DNA from 3 places in the Ruegeria sp. TM1040 genome. Region 3 is predicted to be linked to each of the others. Evidence: riboswitches for the same ligand, from Rfam matches in the RefSeq annotation. Region 3 holds a riboswitch; each other region holds the start of a gene.
The links. Region 3 has a riboswitch for cobalamin ahead of TM1040_RS05170 (hypothetical protein). Riboswitches for the same ligand answer to the same signal wherever they lie in the genome.

Region 1 (6,601 bases), 1.1 Mb from region 3:
ATGGGCCGATGTCGGCGCGCCGGCCTATCTCTCTGCGGGCAAGGACGCGCTGGGGCTGTTTGTGATGGCCGGGCTTTCGGCGGCGGGCGAGGTGCTGTTTCGCCACCCGCTGCCCGATCGCGGCCATGCGGCCAGCGCTCACCCCACACGCCCCGAAGCGGTGGCCTTTGCCCGCCGCCCCGGGCGCTTTGCCGATGTGATCGACTGCCGTAGCGGCGCGCAGCTGGCTCGCCTTGAGCCCCCCGAGGGGCATCATTTTTATGGGCACGGCGTGTTCTCGCCCGAAGGGGAGGTGCTTTACACCACCGAGAACGACTATGCGCGCGGTGCGGGCGTGATCGGTGTCTGGAACGCAGGCGACTACCACCGCATTGGCCAGTTTTCCTCGGGAGGCATCGGCCCGCACGAGATGCTCTTGCGCCGCGACGCCCCCGGTCTTGTGGTGGCCAATGGGGGCATCGAAACCCACCCCGAGAGCGGCCGCGCCAAACTCAACATCCCCTTCATGCGCCCCAATCTCAGCTATCTGAGGCTTTCGGGCGAAATACAGCACCAAATGGAACTGCCCGCCGATCTGCACAAGAACTCGATCCGTCACATCGCGGTGCGCAGCGATGGCGCGGTGGGCTTTGCGATGCAATGGCAGGGAGATCTGGGCGCTGATGTGCCCATTGTCGGCCTGCATCAACCCGGCAGCGCACCGCGCTTGATGGCTGAGGATGACCCGCGCCTGCGCAACCTCAATGGCTATGGTGGCTCGATTGCGTTCTCAGGAGATGAGACCGCAATCGCTGTGACCTCGCCGCGCGGCGGTGTGGTGCAGGTGATGGACTGCACGAGCGGTGCCTTGCAGGCGGAACATGCCCTCTCGGATGTCTGCGGTTTGGCGCCCCTGAAAGACGGTTTTCTGGTGAGCACCGGAACCGGGATCATGGCTCAGATCGGCACAGAGGTAACGACGCTCACGCAGGCGCCCCTGGCTTGGGACAACCACCTCATCGCCCTTTCCTCGGCGGCATCGGCACCACGCCAGCCCTAAGCAGATTCGCGTCAAACACCGATACAAAGCCCCTCTGCCCTTTTGCGAGGGGCTTTCTTTTTGATGCCACCCAATACCAAAACGAAAATCAATAGTGACAATATACCTGCATTCGCCTAAAGATATTCGGGAAAAGGAAAGCAAATGGACGCCAACGACCGCCAAAACGAAATCCTTTCCTTGCTGACCCAGCAGGATCGCGTCGAGGTCGAAGACCTCGCGCAGCGCTTTGGCGTATCCTTGCAGACGGTGCGAACAGACTTGCGTGACCTCTCTGCCCGAGGGCAGCTCAGCCGCGTGCATGGCGGCGCGATGCGCATCAGCTCGGCGTCAAATCGCGGCTATGCCGAACGGCGCAGCCTCAACGCGACCGGCAAGCGCGCGATGGCAGCTCTGGCGGCTGAGGTGATCCCGGAAAACTGCTCCATCGCGCTCAATATCGGCACCTCCACCGAACAGGTCGCGCGTGCACTCTCTGGCCACAAGGGCCTCACGGTGCTCTCAAACAACATCAACATTATCAATATGATGATGGAAATGGAGACGCGTGACCTGATCCTTGTTGGCGGCTCCATCCGGCAAAGCGACGGCGCCATCGTCGGCGAAGAGGCCGTCGAGTTCATCAATCGATACAAGGTCGATTACGCCGTGATCGGCGCCTCTGCCATGGACGCCGACGGTGCCATCCTCGACCACGACGCGCGCGAAGTATCCGTCGCCCGCGCGATCCTCAAAAACGCCCGCACGCGCATCCTGATGTGCGACGGCAGCAAATTCGACCGCTCTGCCCCAGTGCGCATCTGCGCGCTGGCCGAGCTGGACCTTGTCATCACCGACCGCCCCGTTCCCGCGGAATTTGCCGAGGCCGCAGAGGCCGCTGGCACACGAATCCTCATCGCAGACGGCGGCGCAGAAAACGAAAGCAGCGCAAATGACTGATTCCTCGCAAAGCACCGAGATCACCGATCTCTTCATCATTGGCGGCGGCATCAATGGCTGTGGCATCGCGCGCGACGCAGCAGGCCGTGGGCTTTCCGTGACCCTCGCGGAAAAGAACGATCTCGCGTCCGCGACATCCTCGGCCTCGACCAAGCTCTTTCACGGCGGGCTGCGCTATCTTGAATATTTCGAGTTCCGCCTCGTCCAGGAAGCCCTGATCGAACGTGAAGTACTGCTGCGTGCGATGCCGCATATCTCCTGGCCAATGCGCTTTGTGCTGCCCTTTCACAAAGACATGCGGTTCGACAACACCACACCAACCTCCAAACTGCTCACCACCTTCATGCCATGGATGAAAGGCCGCCGCCCTGCGTGGCTGATCCGGCTGGGCCTTTTCATGTACGATACGCTTGGCAAACGCGGCATCCTGCCCGGCACCACGACGGTGGATCTGACCCGTGACGAGGCAGGCAAGCCGCTGCAATCAAAATTCAAAAAGGCCTTTGAATATTCCGACTGCTGGGTCGAGGACGCTCGCCTCGTGGTGCTCAATGCGCGCGACGCCGAAAGCCGCGGCACAGAGATCCTGACCCGCACCGAAGTCATCAACGCCACCCGCCACGCCGATCACTGGGAGATCCGCCTCAGGGATCTTGCCACCGGCGAGGAAGAAACGCGCCGCGCCAAGATGCTCGTCAATGCCGGTGGCCCATGGGTTGCAGATGTGCTGCGCCAGAAGCTGGGCCAGAACAGCCGCGAAAACGTACGCCTCGTGCGCGGCAGCCATATCGTCGTGCCCAAGCTATATGATCATGGGCGCTGCTATTTCTTCCAGGGTCAGGATGGGCGCATCATCTTTGCCATCCCCTACGAGGAAGACTTCACCCTCATCGGCACCACGGATGCAGATCACCCAGATCCCGAAACAAAACCCGTCTGCACCGAGGAAGAGCAGGATTATCTGGTGCGCTTTGCCTCGAACTACTTCGAGCGCCCCGTCACGCGCGAGCAGATCGTCTGGACCTACTCGGGCGTGCGCCCGCTCTATGACGATGGCGCCAGCTCGGCGTCGGCAGCGACGCGTGAATATGTGCTGACACTCGACACCGCCCAAGCCCCTTTGCTCAACGTCTTTGGCGGCAAGATCACCACCTATCGCAAACTCGCCGAAGCCGCGCTCGAGAAGATCAACGAAGTCTTTCCAGAGCTGCCTGAGAAATGGACGGCCGGTGTCGCTCTGCCCGGTGGCGACTTCCCCGTCGAGGGCGTGACGGAACTGGGTGCCAAACTCGCGCAAGACTATCCGTTCCTCACCCCCTATGCCGTGCGCCGCCTGATCCGCGCCTATGGCACCGAGGCTTGGGATGTTCTGGGCGATGCGACCACGCCGTCGGATCTCGGGGAGGATTTTGGCGCGACCATCACCGCGCGCGAATTGGACTGGACCATTCAAAACGAATGGGTGCGCTCCGGAGAGGACTACCTCTGGCGCCGAACCAAACTCGGCCTGCGTCTCGATGCAGACGCTCGCGGTGCCGTCAACCGCTACATCGAGGCGCGCATCACCGGCTAAAAGCTCAACGGAAAACAAAAATGAGGGGCCCGCGGCCCCTCTTCTTCTAACGAAAAATATCCCGGAGCGCGAGGCAGCGCCTCGCATCCCCACCCCGCGCCCTGCGTTTGGGGTTTAGAATTCCACGCCCTTCTGCGCCTTGATCCCGGCACGGAAGGGATGCTTCACCTGAGTCATCTCTGTGACCAGATCTGCAATCTCGATCAATTCTTCCTTGGCGTTGCGCCCGGTGAGCACCACATGCGTCATCGCCGGTTTGTGCTCGACGAGGAACTCAAGAACCTCCTCAAGGTCAAGATACTCATAGCGCAGCGCAATGTTGATCTCATCGAGCAGAACCATCGTGTTCTTCTCATCAAGGATCATCTCCTTGGCCTTTTCCCAGCCCGCGCGCGCAGCGGCAATATCCCGGGCCTTGTCCTGCGTCTCCCAGGTAAACCCCTCGCCCATCGCGTAAAACTGACAGAGATCCGAGAAGTTTTCCTCGATCAGCGTCCGTTCGCCGGTCTGCCAGGCCCCCTTGATGAACTGCACCACCGCCGAGGGCATGCCATGGGCGATACAGCGCATGATCATACCGAATCCCGAAGAGGATTTGCCCTTGCCCGGGCCGGTGTGAACAATAATCAGACCTTTTTCGCCATCTTTCGTCTTCATCATCCGGTCCCGCGCGGCCTTCTTTTTGGCCATCTTCGAGGCATGGCGTGCCGCTTCTTCTTCTGAGATGCCGGTTTCGGACTTTTGGGATGTCTGGTCGCTCACTGTCTTGCTCCTTGCGGGTCTGACCCAGGGTTTGCCCATCTCTTGACAAAGACATGCCCCATGGCGCAAGGAAATTTCGTTGGTTCCCGAAGGTGACAGCCTTTGGGCGAAGAGGGAATGTGTCGGGCCGGGATCATCCTTGCTCCAAACACAGCCGCCCCCGCGACCGTGACCGGAGAGGTCTTCCAACGCCACTGGCGCGCCCCTTGTGGGCAGGCCGGGAAGGCAGGGAGACCGTTCGCGCCCCACTCGGGGCGGATCTATCCGCAAGCCGGGAGACCTGCCAACGCGTGAGAACCGGCGGACGGGGTGTGCCGCGACCGGTTGAGGGCCTGCCAGCACTTGCGCGCGCCCCCATCTGGCCTGCCCCGCTTCGCCCCAGAGGAGGAGAAAAGGCCGCATGGGAGAGATCCCCAATCAGAGCCCGGACGATCAAAGCCCAGAGGATCAAGGTCCGGAGCCGGTCGTTCTGACCGTCTGCACCACCTGCCGCCCAGAAGGCAGCGACCCCGAGGCTCCGCGCCCGGGACGTATTCTGGCGGACCGGCTGGCAGGCAGCGCCCTGCCCGAAGGCGTCACCGTCCGTGGGGTGGAATGTCTCTCGGCCTGCAAGCGGTCCTGCACGCTGCATCTATCGGGCGGCCCTGCGCGCTGGGGCTATATCTACGGCGATCTCGACCCCGACGCGCATCTCGACGAGATCCTTGCCGGCGCGACGGCCTATGCCTCGACCGAGGATGGGTTCGTGCCCTGGCGCGAGCGCCCCGTGGTGTTTCGCAAGCAATCCATCGCCCGCATCCCGCCCGTCTCCATGCCAAGTGTTGCGCTCACGCCGACACAAGCCCCCGGCGCTCAGACCGAAGACACCCCAGACACACCTGCGTTGCAAAGCGCAAAGGATTGATCCGAAAGGCCGATCTCACATGACCTCATTGAACAAGATCCCCGTCACCGTCATCACCGGCTTTCTGGGCGCGGGCAAAACCACATTGATCCGTCACCTGATGCAGAACCCGCAGGGCAAGCGCCTCGCTGTGGTGGTGAACGAATTTGGCACCGCCGGTGTGGATGGCGACATCCTGAAATCCTGCGCGGATGACAACTGCCCCGCAGAGAACATCATGGAGCTCGCAAACGGCTGCATCTGCTGCACCGTGGCGGATGATTTCATCCCCACCATCGAGAGCCTGATGGCGCTGCCCGAACCGCCCGAACACATCGTTATCGAGACCTCTGGCCTGGCGCTGCCCAAACCGCTGCTCAAGGCCTTTGATTGGCCCGCGATCCGCTCGCGCATCACCGTTGACGGTGTGATCGCTCTGGCTGATGCCGAGGCCGTCGCCAAGGGCCAGTTTGCCCCAGATCTGGACGCCGTGCAGGCCCAGCGCGAGGCAGACGAGAGCCTCGATCACGAAACCCCGCTCTCCGAAGTCTTTGAAGATCAGATCGCCTGCGCCGATATCGTACTGTTGTCCAAGGCCGATCTCGCCGGTGAGGCCGGTGTCGACAAAGCCCGCGCGATCATCGAATCTGAGGCCCCGCGCAAACTGCCGATCCTGCCGATGACCGAAGGCGTGATCGATCCTCGCGTGATCCTCGGACTGGAAGCTGCGGCCGAAGACGACCTTGATGCCCGCCCGAGCCATCACGACGGACATCACGATCACGAACATGACGATTTTGAATCGATCGTGGTCGAAATGGGCGAAGTATCCGACCCCGAAGACCTGCAAAAACGGATCATCGAGATGGCCCGCAGCCGCAACATCCTGCGGGTGAAGGGCTATGTGGCCGTGGAAGGAAAACCGATGCGAATGCTGGTACAAGCGGTGGGCGAACGTCTGCGCGCGCAATACGACCAACCCTGGGGCGCACAGGAGCGTAAAACCCAGCTGGTGGTGATCGCCGAGCATGATAACGTCGACACAGCAGGCATCCACGCCGATCTCGGGGCCTGAGTTTCCACACCAAGGGCGCTGACCTCTCGCCGTGAGGTCCCGCCCGACCCTCCCCCGGGAGGGCGCTTTGCACCCATACAGGGTCTGACGCTGCCCTCTCCGATTTGAACGAAGCGGACCACCCCATGCACGTCGTCTTCCGCGAGAGCCACGGGCTCGGAGAAACAGACACCCCCTATGACGTCGGGCAGACCCCCGGCGATCTGGTGGTGCTGTCGTTCTCCGACAGCGACCTTGGCGCCTTTGCGGCAGGCTGGCACCGCGCGGCGGGCAAATTGCCCTCGACCCGGCTCGCAAATCTGGTCGCGCTCAAACATCCGCTCTCGGTGG
Region 2 (6,601 bases), 1.1 Mb from region 3:
CCGATGATGTGGCGGTGGTGATGCTGACGGAGGTGGACTATCGCTCTGGCCGCCGTCACGACATGATGGAGATGACAGCACGCGCGCATCAGAACGGCGCGGTGATGATCTGGGACCTCGCCCATAGCGCAGGCGCGCTGCCGGTGGATCTGACGGCCTGCAATGCAGAATTCGCGGTGGGCTGCACCTACAAGTATTTCAACGGGGGACCCGGTGCGCCTGCCTTTATCTATGCGCGGCCCGACATTGTGCTTGAGGTGGACCCTGCGCTTGCGGGCTGGCTTGGTCATGATGCGCCTTTTGCGATGGAGCCCGATTATCGTCCGGCGATGACCACGGAGCGTCTGCGCGTTGGCACGCCCTCGATTGTGCAGCTCTCGATCCTTGATACGGCACTGGATGTTTGGGACGGGGTCTCGATGGAAGAGATCCGCGGCGCGTCCGTGGCCCTGTGCGAGACGTTCATTGCCGAAGTCGAGGCCCGCTGCCCGGAACTGACGCTTGCCTCCCCCAGAGAGGCAGCGCTGCGAGGGTCGCAGGTCTCCTTTGCCTTTGAGGATGGCTATGCGGTGGTACAGGCGTTGATTGATCGCGGCGTCATCGGCGATTTCCGCGCGCCCAACATCATGCGCTTTGGTTTCACACCGCTCTATCTCGATCAGGCGGATGTGGTGCAAGCCGCCGAGATCCTTGAGGATGTGATGAAGCGAGAGAGTTGGAAAGATCCCAAGTATCAGGTGCGCTCGCGCGTGACCTGACCTGCGATGGCACACCCTTCGGAACAATAAAGCGTTGCGGCCGGGCGGGGATGCTCCCGCCCCCGTGCAGACCCTTGCTGGCGCAAGTCTCCGCTTGGGGGTGGGCCGGGCAGCCTGTCCTTTGGACAGGCTGCAGCGCTGGATCTCCACATCGGACGCCGCCGCGACTGACAGAGACGCGGATCTGGAATGAACCGCCGAGCGTCACGAAAAATGGCTGGGGTCAGCGCAGGCGTTCCAGCATGTAGATGTCCATGATCCAGCCATGATCGCGCCGTGCGCGGGCGCGCACTGACAGGATCTGGTCCTGCACGTCGGAGAGACGCCCGGCGATATTGATCTCGTTTTCCATCCCCGCATAGGCGGACCAGTGGATCATGACCTGTTCGGGACGGTCGACGCTCTGGAACGAGCACTCCCCATCCAGCATGATGACCAACGTGTCACAGCCCGCGGGCCAGCCCGCATCGCGGAGCTGGCGTCCGGTGGTGATCTGCACGGGCGCGCCGATCCGGTTGAGGGGCACCCCATGCGCCGCCGTCAGCGCTTGCACCGAGGTGATGCCGGGGATCACCCGCATCTGCATTTCCATGCGCTGACCAAGACGCTCGGCAATGCGCATGGTGCTGTCATAGAGTGAGGGGTCGCCCCAAACCAGAAACCCGGCTTGCCCGCCTTTGGGGAGATGTGCAGCGAGTGTGGCCTGCCAAACCTCTGCGATGGCGTCGTGCCAGTCCTCGACCCGCTGGCGGTAATCCGGAGTGGCCGGATCACGCACGGGAAGGTCGAATTCGACGATCTTGGGCGCCGATGCCGCGCCCGCCAGGACATCGGCGCAGATCGCTTGCCGCAGCCCGGCAAGGTCGTCCTTGCCTGCGCCCTTGTTGGGTATCAGGATCAAATCCTGCGCGCAGATTGCCTCCATCGCCTCGCGGGTCAGGTGCTTGGGGTTGCCGGTGCCGATCCCGATCAGACTGAGCTGGAGCATAGAAGGCTCTCCATCCGTTAAATCCGTCGCCCCGCAATGGGACGCCCGCGCAAAGAGGTCAAGAGTGCCCCATCAGGGGGCACTCACGACAACGCGCGCCTCGACCGGCACGCCGTCGACGGCGATGGTGCCATGGCTGTTGGAACTCAGAGAGACTTTCACCTCGGTCTCGCCTTCGGGCAAGGCCGCAAGATGCAGCCAGGACCCATAGAGGCGCGTGATTTTCTCGCCGTTCACATAGACATGTGCATGGCCCTCGCCGGGTTGATCGGCCCCCGAGGCATGCTCCGGGGCGAAGCGAAAGTTCTTGGTCTCCACTTGCAGGTTCCAACCGGACATCGCGTCGGGCGTGACGTGGATCTCGACCGAGGGCGCCTCTGGACCAGAGGGGGAATTCACCAGTGCGGAATGGTCGTGCGTGGCCACGCCGGATCCGCCACCGTGGTGCGCAGGATCAGAGTGATCATGCCCATCCAGGGTGACGCCGTTTCCTGCGGCGGTCAGAAATCCGATACCGCCCCCAAACACAAGGCCAATGGCAAACAGAGCGAGCGAACGGGACATGGAAGGTCATTCTCCGGAAAGTAAACGTATTTGAGGCTGCAGCGCAGTCTCGCAGGCTGTCCCCGCTGCATGCAATGACGCAGCGGGGACAGCCTGGAGAGCCGCCTAAGTGTTGGCATCCGCATGTGCGGCTTCGGTCTGCCAGAAATAGGCACAGAACACGCCGAGCAATGCCCATGCCGCCATGCCGATCCCCAAGGCGCGCGCCGCAAAAAGGGCGCCGATCTCGGTTGGCACCGGACCTGCAAAGGTCTCGGGCTCCGGCGCGCCGATCACATGCGGCGCCATCAACAAGAGCGCGGCCACCACATAGGCCACCAGATTACCGCCAAAAGCGATCAGCCACATGGCAACACCTGCGCTCGCCACTGTGGCGGCCCACCAGATCTGACGGGCGCCCACATCGGCGGCGGCAACGCCGGGCACTTCTGGTGCGAGCGAAAAACCGGGCGCAAAGTGAAGCGCCACAAAGCCTGCCAATCCCCACAGCAAGCCCTGTCCGGTGCGGATTTCATGGCCTTGCCGCTCCGCAACCGACATCAAGGCCACCAGGATCAGCGCGTAGCCAGTGTAAATCAGCATGGTGAAGAGGATGCTGAGCAAATTGCGCATCGGCTCGTCAAAGATGCCCGGCAATTCGGGATGGGCGGATACGGTCTCGCCGCCGAAATGCACAAGCGCGCCCGATTCATAGAGTTCGGCATGCAAAAGCACCGGCTGCACGAAGAAAAGCTGCAGAAGGGCGGCAATCAGCCCCGCTGCAGCACCAGCGAACAACGCGCTGGTCAAAATGCGTGCGAACATCTGCTTAGTGGCAGGGGAAGCCGGTCGCGTGGCGCACATCATGCGCAGCATCATGCAGGGTGGAGGCCTGCACATGGCCGGTCACGGTGATGATCCCCAGACCCAGTACCACGGCGAAAAGAACCGGGATGATCTGGCTGGCAGAAGCGGTCGTGTTGAGCGTCTTGGTCGTCATAATTCGTCCTCCGTGTCGTCACACCCGACGACACATTCACTGTCCTCGTTTCATACGGCCGGTCTCCTGACTCGCGGGTCGCGGCGATCATTCTCCTTCCCGGCCCAGCGGCCAGTGGATGCTGAATGTCGCTCACCGCTCACAGTCGCGGGGGCGGTTGAGGCTTTGGCGCCGCGATTGGGTCCGCCGTTCCTCATTCCCGTTTCAGTCCCGGCGCTTTGCGCTCTGGGACACCGTATGCCGTCGACAATGCGGCGCGCGCGCGCGATCGGTCAAGCATGAAACCGCCCTTGGAGCGCGCATTCGCGGCATTTTATCACGCAGGTGGTCTCTGACTGGCAGCCTCACTCCTCGGGAGAGGCGGCGGAGCCAGTTTGTGACGCGGCGGTAGTTTCGGGCAGGGGGGCAGGGATGCGCGCGATGGCTTTGAACCTCAGCTCGCCAATTGGGCGCGCATCCGTGAAGGTGCCATCGGCGCTTGCCTCGTAGAGCCGCAGAAACCTGAGTATATCGGGTAGGTCCGCTGCTGTGATCTCCCCAAAGAGATAGGCTGTCTTGCCGCTTTGGCGCACCGAGAGGGTCTGCGGGCGTGCACAACCCGACATGCAGTCAACCGATTGCAGCAGGGCCCTTGGATGAGCCTCCCGCAGCGCCGCTGCCAATTGGGGCAGCAGCGCGGGATCGGCATCTTGGCAGGTCCGGCACAGCGAGATCACCGGTGCGGTCATTGCGACACGAGCGCGTCATCGTCGGCCAAGGGGCCATAAAGGATCAACACTGGCGCGGGGGAGATGATGGCCTCCAGGAGGTCCGGCAGGGCAGCCACTGTCACCCGGTGCAGCTCTTGGGCGGGGGTCGAGACCCCAAGCGCCACCAGCGCCGGTGTGGTCTCTGGCAGGCCTGCCTCAAGAAGCAGCTCAAGCAAAGTCGCAAAGGTGCGTTTGCCCATGTAGACCACGGTTGTGGCCTCGGGGTCTGCAAGAGCGGTGAGGTTCATATGCTCGGGCAGGCCGCCGGTCACGTCATGGCCCGTGATAAACTGCAGGCGCCGTGCCGTCAGCCGCCGCGTGAGCGGAATACCCGCCGCCGCAGCGGCTGCCGAGGCGGCGGTGACACCGGGAATGATCTCGTATTTGATGCCAGCGGCGCGCAGCGCCACCATTTCTTCTTCGAGGCGCCCAAACACACCTGAATCGCCCGATTTCAGACGCACCACATGGGCGCCGGACTGGGCGTATTCCACCAAGAGCTGGCTGACGTGGTCTTGCTTGGGCGAGGGGCGCCCGGCGCGTTTTCCGACGCCAACCATATCCGCATCCGCGCGCGCATGGGAAAGGATCGGCCCGGACGACAGATCATCAAACAGCACCGCGTCAGCCGCCTCCAGCCGCTTGACCGCCTTGAGGGTCAAAAGCTCGGGATCGCCCGGCCCGGAGGACACAAAACTGACAAACCCGCTCATGGCTGCTCTCCGGTGATGAGGTGAAAGAACGTACCGGTGACATGGCCTTTGACGGAGCCGGTCTCGGGCACCGGGTTGCCGTCGGCGTCCATCACCCGGGCCAGTGGGGCGTCTGGCTCGTCGAGGATGGTCGAATAATGGAACTCATGTCCGCGCAGAAACGCGCCGCTGTCAAAGCCCGGCATCGGCGCTTCTAGCGCTGCGCGGCGATACCCGAGGTGGAACTTGCGCTTTTCATAGGATGTCACAAGCCCAAGGAGCCCCGCCATCTGGTGCCGCGTGCCGTCCTTGTCGATCAAGGCCTCGCCAAGGGCCATGTAGCCGCCGCACTCGCCATGCACCGGTTTGGTTTTTGCGTGTTCTGCCATGCCTTTGCGCCAGATGTCGGCTGCGGCGAGGGTGGAGCCGTGCAACTCGGGATAGCCCCCGGGCAGCCAGACCAGATCGGCGTCCTTGGCGGGGGCTTCATTGTTGAGCGGCGAGAAGGGCAGGATCTCTGCTCCGGCGGCGCGCCAACCCTCGAGAAGATGCGGATAGGTAAAGGAAAACGCCGCATCGCGCGCCAATGCGATGCGTTGTGCGGGCGGACGCGGCAGGGCGCGAGGGGCCGGTGCTGCGGCGGAGCTGGCCACCGCCCGGATCGCGTCAATGTCGACGTTTTCGCGCAAGAAGGCCGCATAGCCGGCGATTGCGGCCTCAAGATCGGGGTGTTCAACCGCCTGAATGAGGCCGAGATGGCGTTCGGGCAGAGCCAGATCGCCGCGTCTCGGCAGGGAGCCCAGCACCTTGACGCCCGCCCGCTCCATCCCAAGCCGGGTAAGCCGGTCGTGACGGGGACTCGCGACCCGGTTCAAGATCACTCCGGCAAAGGGCAGATCGGGGTTATACATCTTGAACCCCAGCGCGGTGGCCGCCGCCGACTGCGCCTGACCGCCCACATCAATCACCAGCACCACCGGCCAGCCCATCCTGAGCGCGGTTTCCGCGGAGGAGCCAAAGCCGGACTGACCGCGGGTGGCGACTCCGTCGAAGAGCCCCATCGACCCTTCGCCGACGCAGATGCCCGCGCCTTGGGCTTGGGTGGTGACAGCGTCTAGCAGCGTGTCGTCCATGGCCCATGTATCAAGGTTGAAGGACGCCCGTCTGGCGGCAGCAAGGTGGAAGGCCGGGTCGATATAATCCGGCCCGCTTTTGAACGGCTGGACGGTCAGGCCATCGTCCTTGAGCGCGCGCAGAAGGCCCAGCATGACAGTGGTCTTGCCGGTGCCGGAGGAGGGCGCGGAGATCATCAGGCCTTTGGGGAAGGGGATCATTTCGTTACCTCATGTCCTGAGATCTCTTGCCCGGTCGTCGAGCCGGTCAGCGCCCGCACCCAGGCTCCGGCGCTGTCCTTGGTGGCCCACATCATGCGATCAATCATCGCCTTCGCTCCATTCCGACCAGGGGCTGTCGGCACTTTGCGGACGATAGCGGCGGTCATATTCCGCGCCATAGAGGCAGCTTTCCGCAAAGTCCTCCGCGCCGAGGGCGCGCCCGACGAGGATCAGCGACGTGCGTCCGCGAGCGCCGTCCGTCGCCTCGATGACGGTGCCGAGCGTGGCTTTGACGATCTTTTGATCCGGCCAGCTGGCGCGCCAGACGATCGCCACGGGGCAGTCCGCGCCATAGGCGGGTGTGAGCCGGGCCACCACATCATCAAGGACATGCACCGAGAGGTGGATCGCGAGGGTGGCGCCGGTGGCGGCAAAGTTCTCCAGCGTCTCGCCCTCGGGCATGGCAGAGGCACGCCCGGACGTCCGTGTGAGCACAAGCGATTGCGCCACGCCCGGCAGCGTGAGCTCGGTGCCAAG
Region 3 (6,601 bases):
CCGAAATTTATTTCAAGTCACCGTCCTATATAGGCGATGACTGGCCAGCCCGCGATAGGCGTGATGCCGTGATCGAGTCATACACACAAGCAAAAATGCCACGCTTTTCAAAAACTCAAAAAAAGCCCATCGCAGGGGTTTCTCAGAGGCCCATGTCTCTGTTCTTCTAATCGTTAACAAACAGATCTAGCACCGGGTGCGTTCCATATCGGAACGGCGCCTGTGAGCGATGGTGAATGGCATAGAATGACCCAAGACGATCAAGATGCCACGGGAACGCAAGAAGAGGCGGGCGACCAACCTGGCGTGACGGGGCGGTTGCGCGTGCTTGCGACATCTGATGTCCACAGTCACCTTCTCGGCTTTGATTATTACGCCGATCAAGAGCACCCCGGCATCGGCCTCAGCCGCACGGCTCAGTTGATCGCAGAGGCCCGGAAAGAGGCAGCCGAAGCTGGTGATATTGCTGTACTCTTGGACAATGGCGACTGGCTCCAAGGTTCGCCGCTTGCAGAACCGGCTCTGGCAACGGACAGCGCCTTGGCGCCTGCTATCCATGCATTTGAGGTCCTCGGGTATGATGCCGTCGGCCTCGGCAATCACGAGTTCAACTACGGCCTATCCGCCTTGTCCCGGGTTCTCTCAGCGCTCCCCTGCCCTGCGGTGAGCAGCAACATCACACCGCTTTCAGCAGATGACACCTTGCCAGTTCACAAACATCTGATCCTGACGCGGCACTTTCGAAGGGCGACAGGTGGCCAGGATGGTGTGGCGGAGGTCAAGATTGGCCTGCTGTCGGTGCTGCCCCCTCAAACCATGCTCTGGGACGCGGACCATCTGGCCGGACGCTTGCATGTGGATGACATGCTGCGCAGCGCAAAGGCTGCGATTTCAGACCTGCGGGCGTCCGGTGCGGATGTGGTGATTGCCCTCGCCCACACAGGAGAAGGCGATGACACTGCGCGGGACGGAATGGAAAACGCGCTTCGCCCCCTGTCGCGTCTGCCCGGTCTCGACGCAGCCATCGGAGGGCATACGCATTTGTTGCTCCCACCGCCCGACGGCTCGGGACGTGACTGGGAGATTCCGGTCGTCATGCCCGGGTCCGGCGGGTCTCATCTCGGGGTGATAGATCTCGGCCTGCGTCAGACGCCACAGGGCTGGCGCGTTGAAGGCGGCAGCGCGGCGCTACGCGCCGTAGCGCATCAAACCCGCGACGGTCTGCGCCCGGTTGTTTCTGAGGCACCAGATCTCGTTCTGGCGCTACGGGATGTCCACGAACAGACGCGTGCCGAGATGGCGGCAAAAGTCGGCACATTGTCCGAGGCACATCATTCCTATTTCACCTATTTTGCTGAAGATCGCGCCCTCGCACTCATTGCGACGGCACAGGCTGCCGCAGTGCAGCCGATGCTGCTGAAATCAGAGTATGCGGACCTGCCACTTTTGTCTGCCGTGGCGCCGGCCAAATTTGGCGGGCGCGCCGGGCCGCTCAATTACACGGACGTCCCACCGGGAGAGATCTCGCGCCGTCATGTCGCAGATATTTATAGTTACCCCAACGAGTTGCGCTGCATCATCGTCAACGGCCATCAAGTGCGAGACTGGCTCGAGATGTCCGCAGGGCTCTTTAATCAGCTGGAGCCTGATGCAGACGCGCGCCTGCTGGCAGATCCTGCGCGCCCGGGGCACAACTTTGATGTCATTTTCGGCCTGCAGTATGAAATCGACCCTCGAGAGCACGCGCGATTTGATGCCGAAGGACGCAGGCTCCATGAAGGGCCGGGGCGGATCAGGAACCTGCAGTGGAATGGCCGCCCCATGCACGGGGACCAGCAGTTTGCAGTTGCCTTCAACAGCTACCGCAGCAGCGGCGGTGGCAATTTTCGAATGCTTATGGATGCGCCCGGTCTGCCCCTGCCGCCGCAGATGATCCGGGATGTGGTCGGCGCCTATGTGGCCTCTGCACATGACCTTTCCGCCGTCTTTCCGGCGCCCTGGCGCTTCAGCCCGGACTTGGGCGTGGATGCGATTGCCCTCACGGGCCCGGGTGCCAGGCGCCACCTCCATGAATTGCCCGAGAATGTGGCCCGCTCCGCAACAGAGCTCGACACTGGGTTTCTGGCGCTGAAGCTGCGCCTCTGAGCGCGCGACACACGAGGATTCAAACCGGCAGCGGGTTGTCATCTTTCCGCGGCTTCCCTATATCGGGATTCGAGAGGTTGGCGCGGGCAAGCGCCTCGCCAACCTGGTCAGGTCCGGAAGGAAGCAGCCACAACGAGCCCCGCTTGGGTCGATGTCCAGCCTCTCACTTGTCACACGACCCCGCCCCAGGCGGGGTTTTGTGTTTGATGAGCCTGCTCCCTACCTGCACATCCTCGCATTGTCTTGCGCATCCCATGTGTCTTGTGCCGCGCCGCTGACCTATTTCGCGCTCGCAGAAAGATCCCAGTTGACGAGGCGACTTACCGCTGCGTAGCATCCAGACAGATGGTTCCTGCCTCTGTTTGGGGTGGGATGAAAAGGGAATACGGTGAGGCTTTGGACCATTGGGTCCCGCCAAGTCCGTGACTGCCCCCGCAACTGTGAGCGGCGAGTTCCCCGGCAAAGCCACTGACCCCAACGTCGTAACCGGCAAAAAAGGGTCGGGAAGGGCCGGTTCGCGATGACCCGCAAGTCAGGAGACCTGCCATCGGCAATGTAAACCTGAAGCCGGGCGGGGTGTCTCGGAGGAGGTCTGATGGCTGATCACTCCGCGCCCGAAGGGCCTGATCCCATCCGATGTCCCGCTCATCCCTACGGCCCCTTGATCCGAGTGCGGAGGGCACGAGAATGACGGACCACACAGAGACGCGTGACGCGGGCACGCATGAGTTTGTATCAACAACATGTTTGCACCTCGGGCGCCCCTGCCCAGCGGCGCAGCGGATGCTGGCGGCGCTGGCAAAAGCGCTCGACAGCGCCCGCGGGCTTACGAAAGACGATTTCGAAATCAGTGGTGAAAGCCGCCTCGATGGCTGTGAGAAAGCCTGCCCGGCGCGATTTGCCGCAAGTCATGCCCGTATTCGGGTGTTTTGCGATGTGCAGGCCACGACCAAAACAGAGACGCTGGACCGATTTGCGGATGCAATGTTGTCGGCAGACGGGGGCAGCGCGCATGGCACCTCCAGCGCAGACATGCCCCGCGCGTTTGGCGAAGCCCGCCCAGCGCGTCCGCCCGTGCAAGCGCCCTCAATTCGCCACCCGCAGGGGGCACAGAGACCACGTCTGATGAGCTAAGCTGCTCGGCCTATGCTGGCGGCGCTTGGCGACGGCGGCCATAGGCCCAGGCCATCTGCGCATCCGTTTCCACCGCACAGGGCCTCAGGGCCCTGAGCCGTGCAAGAGCTGCATCCGGCGGCTCGCCGCTCTCGATCATCAGCCGGAGCACTGCCATGCCGGATCGTCCACAGCCGCCACGGCAATGCACAAGGACACGCCCTCCACCCGACAAGGCCTGCCGCGCGAGCGCGCTGACCTGATGCCAATGATCCTCAAGATCCTTTGTCGGGGTCTGGTAATCCTCAACCGGCATATGAAACCAGCGGCTGCCAAGCCCCTGAATGTCCGTGCCCAGAGTCTCTACGCCAAGGATAACATGCTCGACGCGCGTGGTCATCGAGATCACCATAGACGGGCGCCATTCGTGGATCAGGCGCAGATCGGCGGCATAATCGCCCCCTGCACCGGGCGCCCGGCTCAGGGCGAGGATCCCATCGCCCACCGAAAGCGCATGTAGCGACAAAGTTGGTTCAGCCTGCTGCGGCTGCAATTTCGTAGCACTTACCATTTACTCTCCCCCCCGGGAGCCGCGGACCCATATCCGCGATACCGTCTTGTCACCTTAGCCTGCCAAAGCGTCCTACAGGTAGTCTTTTCTGTCACCTCGCCATTCTGCACGATCATCCCCAACAGCGGTGGACGAAGCTGTCGTCGGAGCTTAGTTTGCACGGAACACTTGGCGCTGGGGTCGAATCCGGCCTGCGCCCCTAAAGACCATTCGAAAGGCCCTCATGAGCGAGCACAGCCCCGAGATCTCTGACGCAGTACAGAGCGGACAATATCAGGTTCTGGCACGCAAGTACCGGCCCGAAACCTTTGCTGATCTCGTCGGGCAAGACGCTATGGTGCGCACGCTCAAGAACGCCTTTGCCGCGGATCGCATTGCGCAGGCCTTCATCATGACGGGCATCCGCGGCACGGGCAAAACCACCACCGCGCGGATCATTGCCAAGGGCATGAACTGTATTGGCGAGGATGGCCAAGGTGGCCCCACTACTGAGCCTTGCGGCAAGTGCGAGCACTGCACCGCAATCATGGAAGGCCGCCACGTCGACGTGATGGAGATGGACGCCGCATCGCGCACCGGCGTGGGCGACATTCGCGAGATCATCGACAGCGTGGCCTATCGTGCGGCCTCGGCGCGCTACAAGATCTATATCATCGACGAGGTTCACATGCTGTCGACCTCGGCCTTCAATGCGTTGCTGAAAACGCTGGAAGAGCCGCCCGCGCATGTGAAGTTCATTTTTGCCACCACCGAGATCCGCAAGGTGCCTGTGACGGTGCTCTCCCGCTGTCAACGCTTTGATCTGCGCAGGATCGAACCGGAGGTGATGATCGACCTCTTGCGCCGGATTGCGACCAGCGAGCAGGCCGAGATTGCCGACGATGCGCTGGCGCTCATTACCCGCGCGGCAGAAGGATCGGCCCGGGATGCGACATCCCTTTTGGACCAGGCAATCAGCCATGGTGCCGGAGAAACCACGGCCGATCAGGTCCGTGCAATGCTTGGCCTTGCCGATCGGGGCCGGGTGCTGGATCTGATGGATATGATCCTGCGCGGCGACGCCGCTGCAGCACTGACAGAATTGTCCGCACAATACGCCGAAGGCGCCGATCCGATGGCTGTGCTGCGCGATCTGGCCGAGATCACCCACTGGGTTTCGGTGGTGAAGATCACGCCGGATGCCGCCGAGGACCCTACCATCAGCCCTGATGAGCGAGCCCGTGGACAGGATATGGCGGCGCGCCTGCCGATGCGAGTGCTGACGCGGATGTGGCAGATGCTACTCAAGGCGCTCGAAGAAGTCGCCGCCGCCCCCAATGCGATGATGGCGGCCGAAATGGCGGTAATCCGCCTGACCCATGTGGCCGATCTGCCCTCGCCAGAAGAATTGCTGCGCAAACTGCAGGACACACCGCCGCCGCCACATCCAGGTGGGCCGGGCGGCGGACACCCCATGCAGGGCATGGGATCGCCTGCGGCGGGCGGGGGAGGCGGGGCTCCGGCTTACGCCTCCGCCCCGCCGCAAGGCGCGCCCGGTGGGGACCCGCGCGGAGGCCATACGATGTCGACTTCCGGCGGACAGAGCGCAGTTCTTGCACAGCGCGCCGACAGCGCTCTCGCGCGCTATCCCAGCTTCGAACATGTGATCGAATTGATCCGCCATCACCGCGATGTCAAACTGCTGGTGGAGGTCGAAACAGGCGTGAGGCTCGTGTCTTATCAGCCGGGTCGGATCGAATTCACCCCCGCCGCCAATGCCCCGCAGGATCTCGCGGCCCGGATCGGCACTGCGCTCCAGAACTGGACCGGCAGCCGCTGGGTCGTCTCGATCGCCCCGGATGGCGACGCGCCCACGATCGCAGAGCTGCGCGATGCGGCGCAGAACGCTCTGCGGGCCGAAGCCTCGGCACATCCGCTTGTTCAGGCGGTCCTTCAGAACTTTCCCAAGGCAAAGATCACCAAGATCCGCACCCAAGAGGAGTTGGCCGCCGAGGTTCAGGCCGAAGCCCTGCCCGAGGTCGAAGACGAATGGGACCCCTTCGAGGAGTGACCCATGCGCCGGCGCGCAGCACCAGAGGCTTTGCCCTTGCCTGCACGCAGCCGCTCACATATCTAACGTGGCAAACCTGAAATCAGGAGTGATAGGATATGTTTAAAGGCCTTTCCGGCCTCGGCGATATGGCCGGGATGATGAAAAAAGCCCAAGAGATGCAGTCCAAAATGGGCGAAATGCAGGAAGAGCTGCACAATATCATGGTTGTCGGCGAAGCCGGTGCCGGGCTGGTCAAGGCGACCGCGAGCGCAAAGGGCGATCTGAAGTCGCTGGATATCGACCCGTCGATCTTCAACGGGGATGACAAGGAAGTGGTCGAAGATCTGATCCTCGCCGCCGTCAAGGACGCGCAGACCAAAGCGGCCGAGCGTGCGCAGGACGAAATGACCAAACTCACCGAAGGTCTGGGCCTTCCCAAGGACATGAAACTGCCGTTCTGACGCCAGTGACATGCGAAATTCAGGCGGCCCGAGGGTCGCCTTTTTTCATGACCGCGCGCAGGCTCTGCCTGCAAATGCCAGCAGGGCTTGCACTTCACCGCGCAATGCGGCCTAGTTGAACAGAAGCAGAACGGAGCAGAGGAATGGCTGCGCAGGACAACAGCGATATCGAGGCATTGATTGCATTGATGGCCAAGCTACCGGGGCTTGGCCCCCGCTCCGCGCGCCGTGCTGTGTTGCACCTGATCCGCAAGCGTGCGCTTGTCCTGACCCCACTCG

Region 1: linked by a shared signal. The riboswitch ahead of TM1040_RS15460 (DUF1636 family protein) and the one ahead of TM1040_RS05170 (hypothetical protein) in region 3 are both predicted to bind cobalamin.
Region 2: linked by a shared signal. The riboswitch ahead of TM1040_RS20085 (CbtB domain-containing protein) and the one ahead of TM1040_RS05170 (hypothetical protein) in region 3 are both predicted to bind cobalamin.

Annotation. Positions count from the first base shown of each region.
Region 1 covers NC_008044.1:2,314,565-2,321,165, forward strand. Annotated here, with positions in the region: gene TM1040_RS15440 (DUF1513 domain-containing protein) at 1-1,039, shown strand, start outside; gene TM1040_RS15445 (DeoR/GlpR family DNA-binding transcription regulator) at 1,184-1,978, shown strand; gene glpD (glycerol-3-phosphate dehydrogenase) at 1,971-3,551, shown strand; gene cobO (cob(I)yrinic acid a,c-diamide adenosyltransferase) at 3,666-4,352, opposite strand; cobalamin riboswitch at 4,377-4,616, shown strand; gene TM1040_RS15460 (DUF1636 family protein) at 4,714-5,217, shown strand; gene cobW (cobalamin biosynthesis protein CobW) at 5,237-6,271, shown strand; gene cobN (cobaltochelatase subunit CobN) at 6,397-6,601, shown strand, end outside.
Region 2 covers NC_008044.1:2,330,238-2,336,838, reverse strand. Annotated here, with positions in the region: gene kynU (kynureninase) at 1-758, shown strand, start outside; gene cobF (precorrin-6A synthase (deacetylating)) at 982-1,746, opposite strand; gene TM1040_RS15535 (hypothetical protein) at 1,819-2,310, opposite strand; gene TM1040_RS15530 (CbtA family protein) at 2,416-3,114, opposite strand; gene TM1040_RS20085 (CbtB domain-containing protein) at 3,119-3,289, opposite strand; cobalamin riboswitch at 3,328-3,542, opposite strand; gene TM1040_RS15525 (DUF1636 family protein) at 3,634-4,017, opposite strand; gene cobA (uroporphyrinogen-III C-methyltransferase) at 4,014-4,751, opposite strand; gene TM1040_RS15515 (cobyrinate a,c-diamide synthase) at 4,748-6,064, opposite strand; gene cobM (precorrin-4 C(11)-methyltransferase) at 6,164-6,601, opposite strand, start outside.
Region 3 covers NC_008044.1:181,366-187,966, reverse strand. Annotated here, with positions in the region: gene TM1040_RS05175 (5'-nucleotidase C-terminal domain-containing protein) at 247-2,145, shown strand; RNA gene ffs (signal recognition particle sRNA small type) at 2,216-2,314, shown strand; cobalamin riboswitch at 2,475-2,709, shown strand; gene TM1040_RS05170 (hypothetical protein) at 2,833-3,279, shown strand; gene TM1040_RS05165 (protein-tyrosine phosphatase family protein) at 3,290-3,829, opposite strand; gene TM1040_RS05160 (DNA polymerase III subunit gamma/tau) at 4,053-5,879, shown strand; gene TM1040_RS05155 (YbaB/EbfC family nucleoid-associated protein) at 5,978-6,322, shown strand; gene recR (recombination mediator RecR) at 6,466-6,601, shown strand, end outside.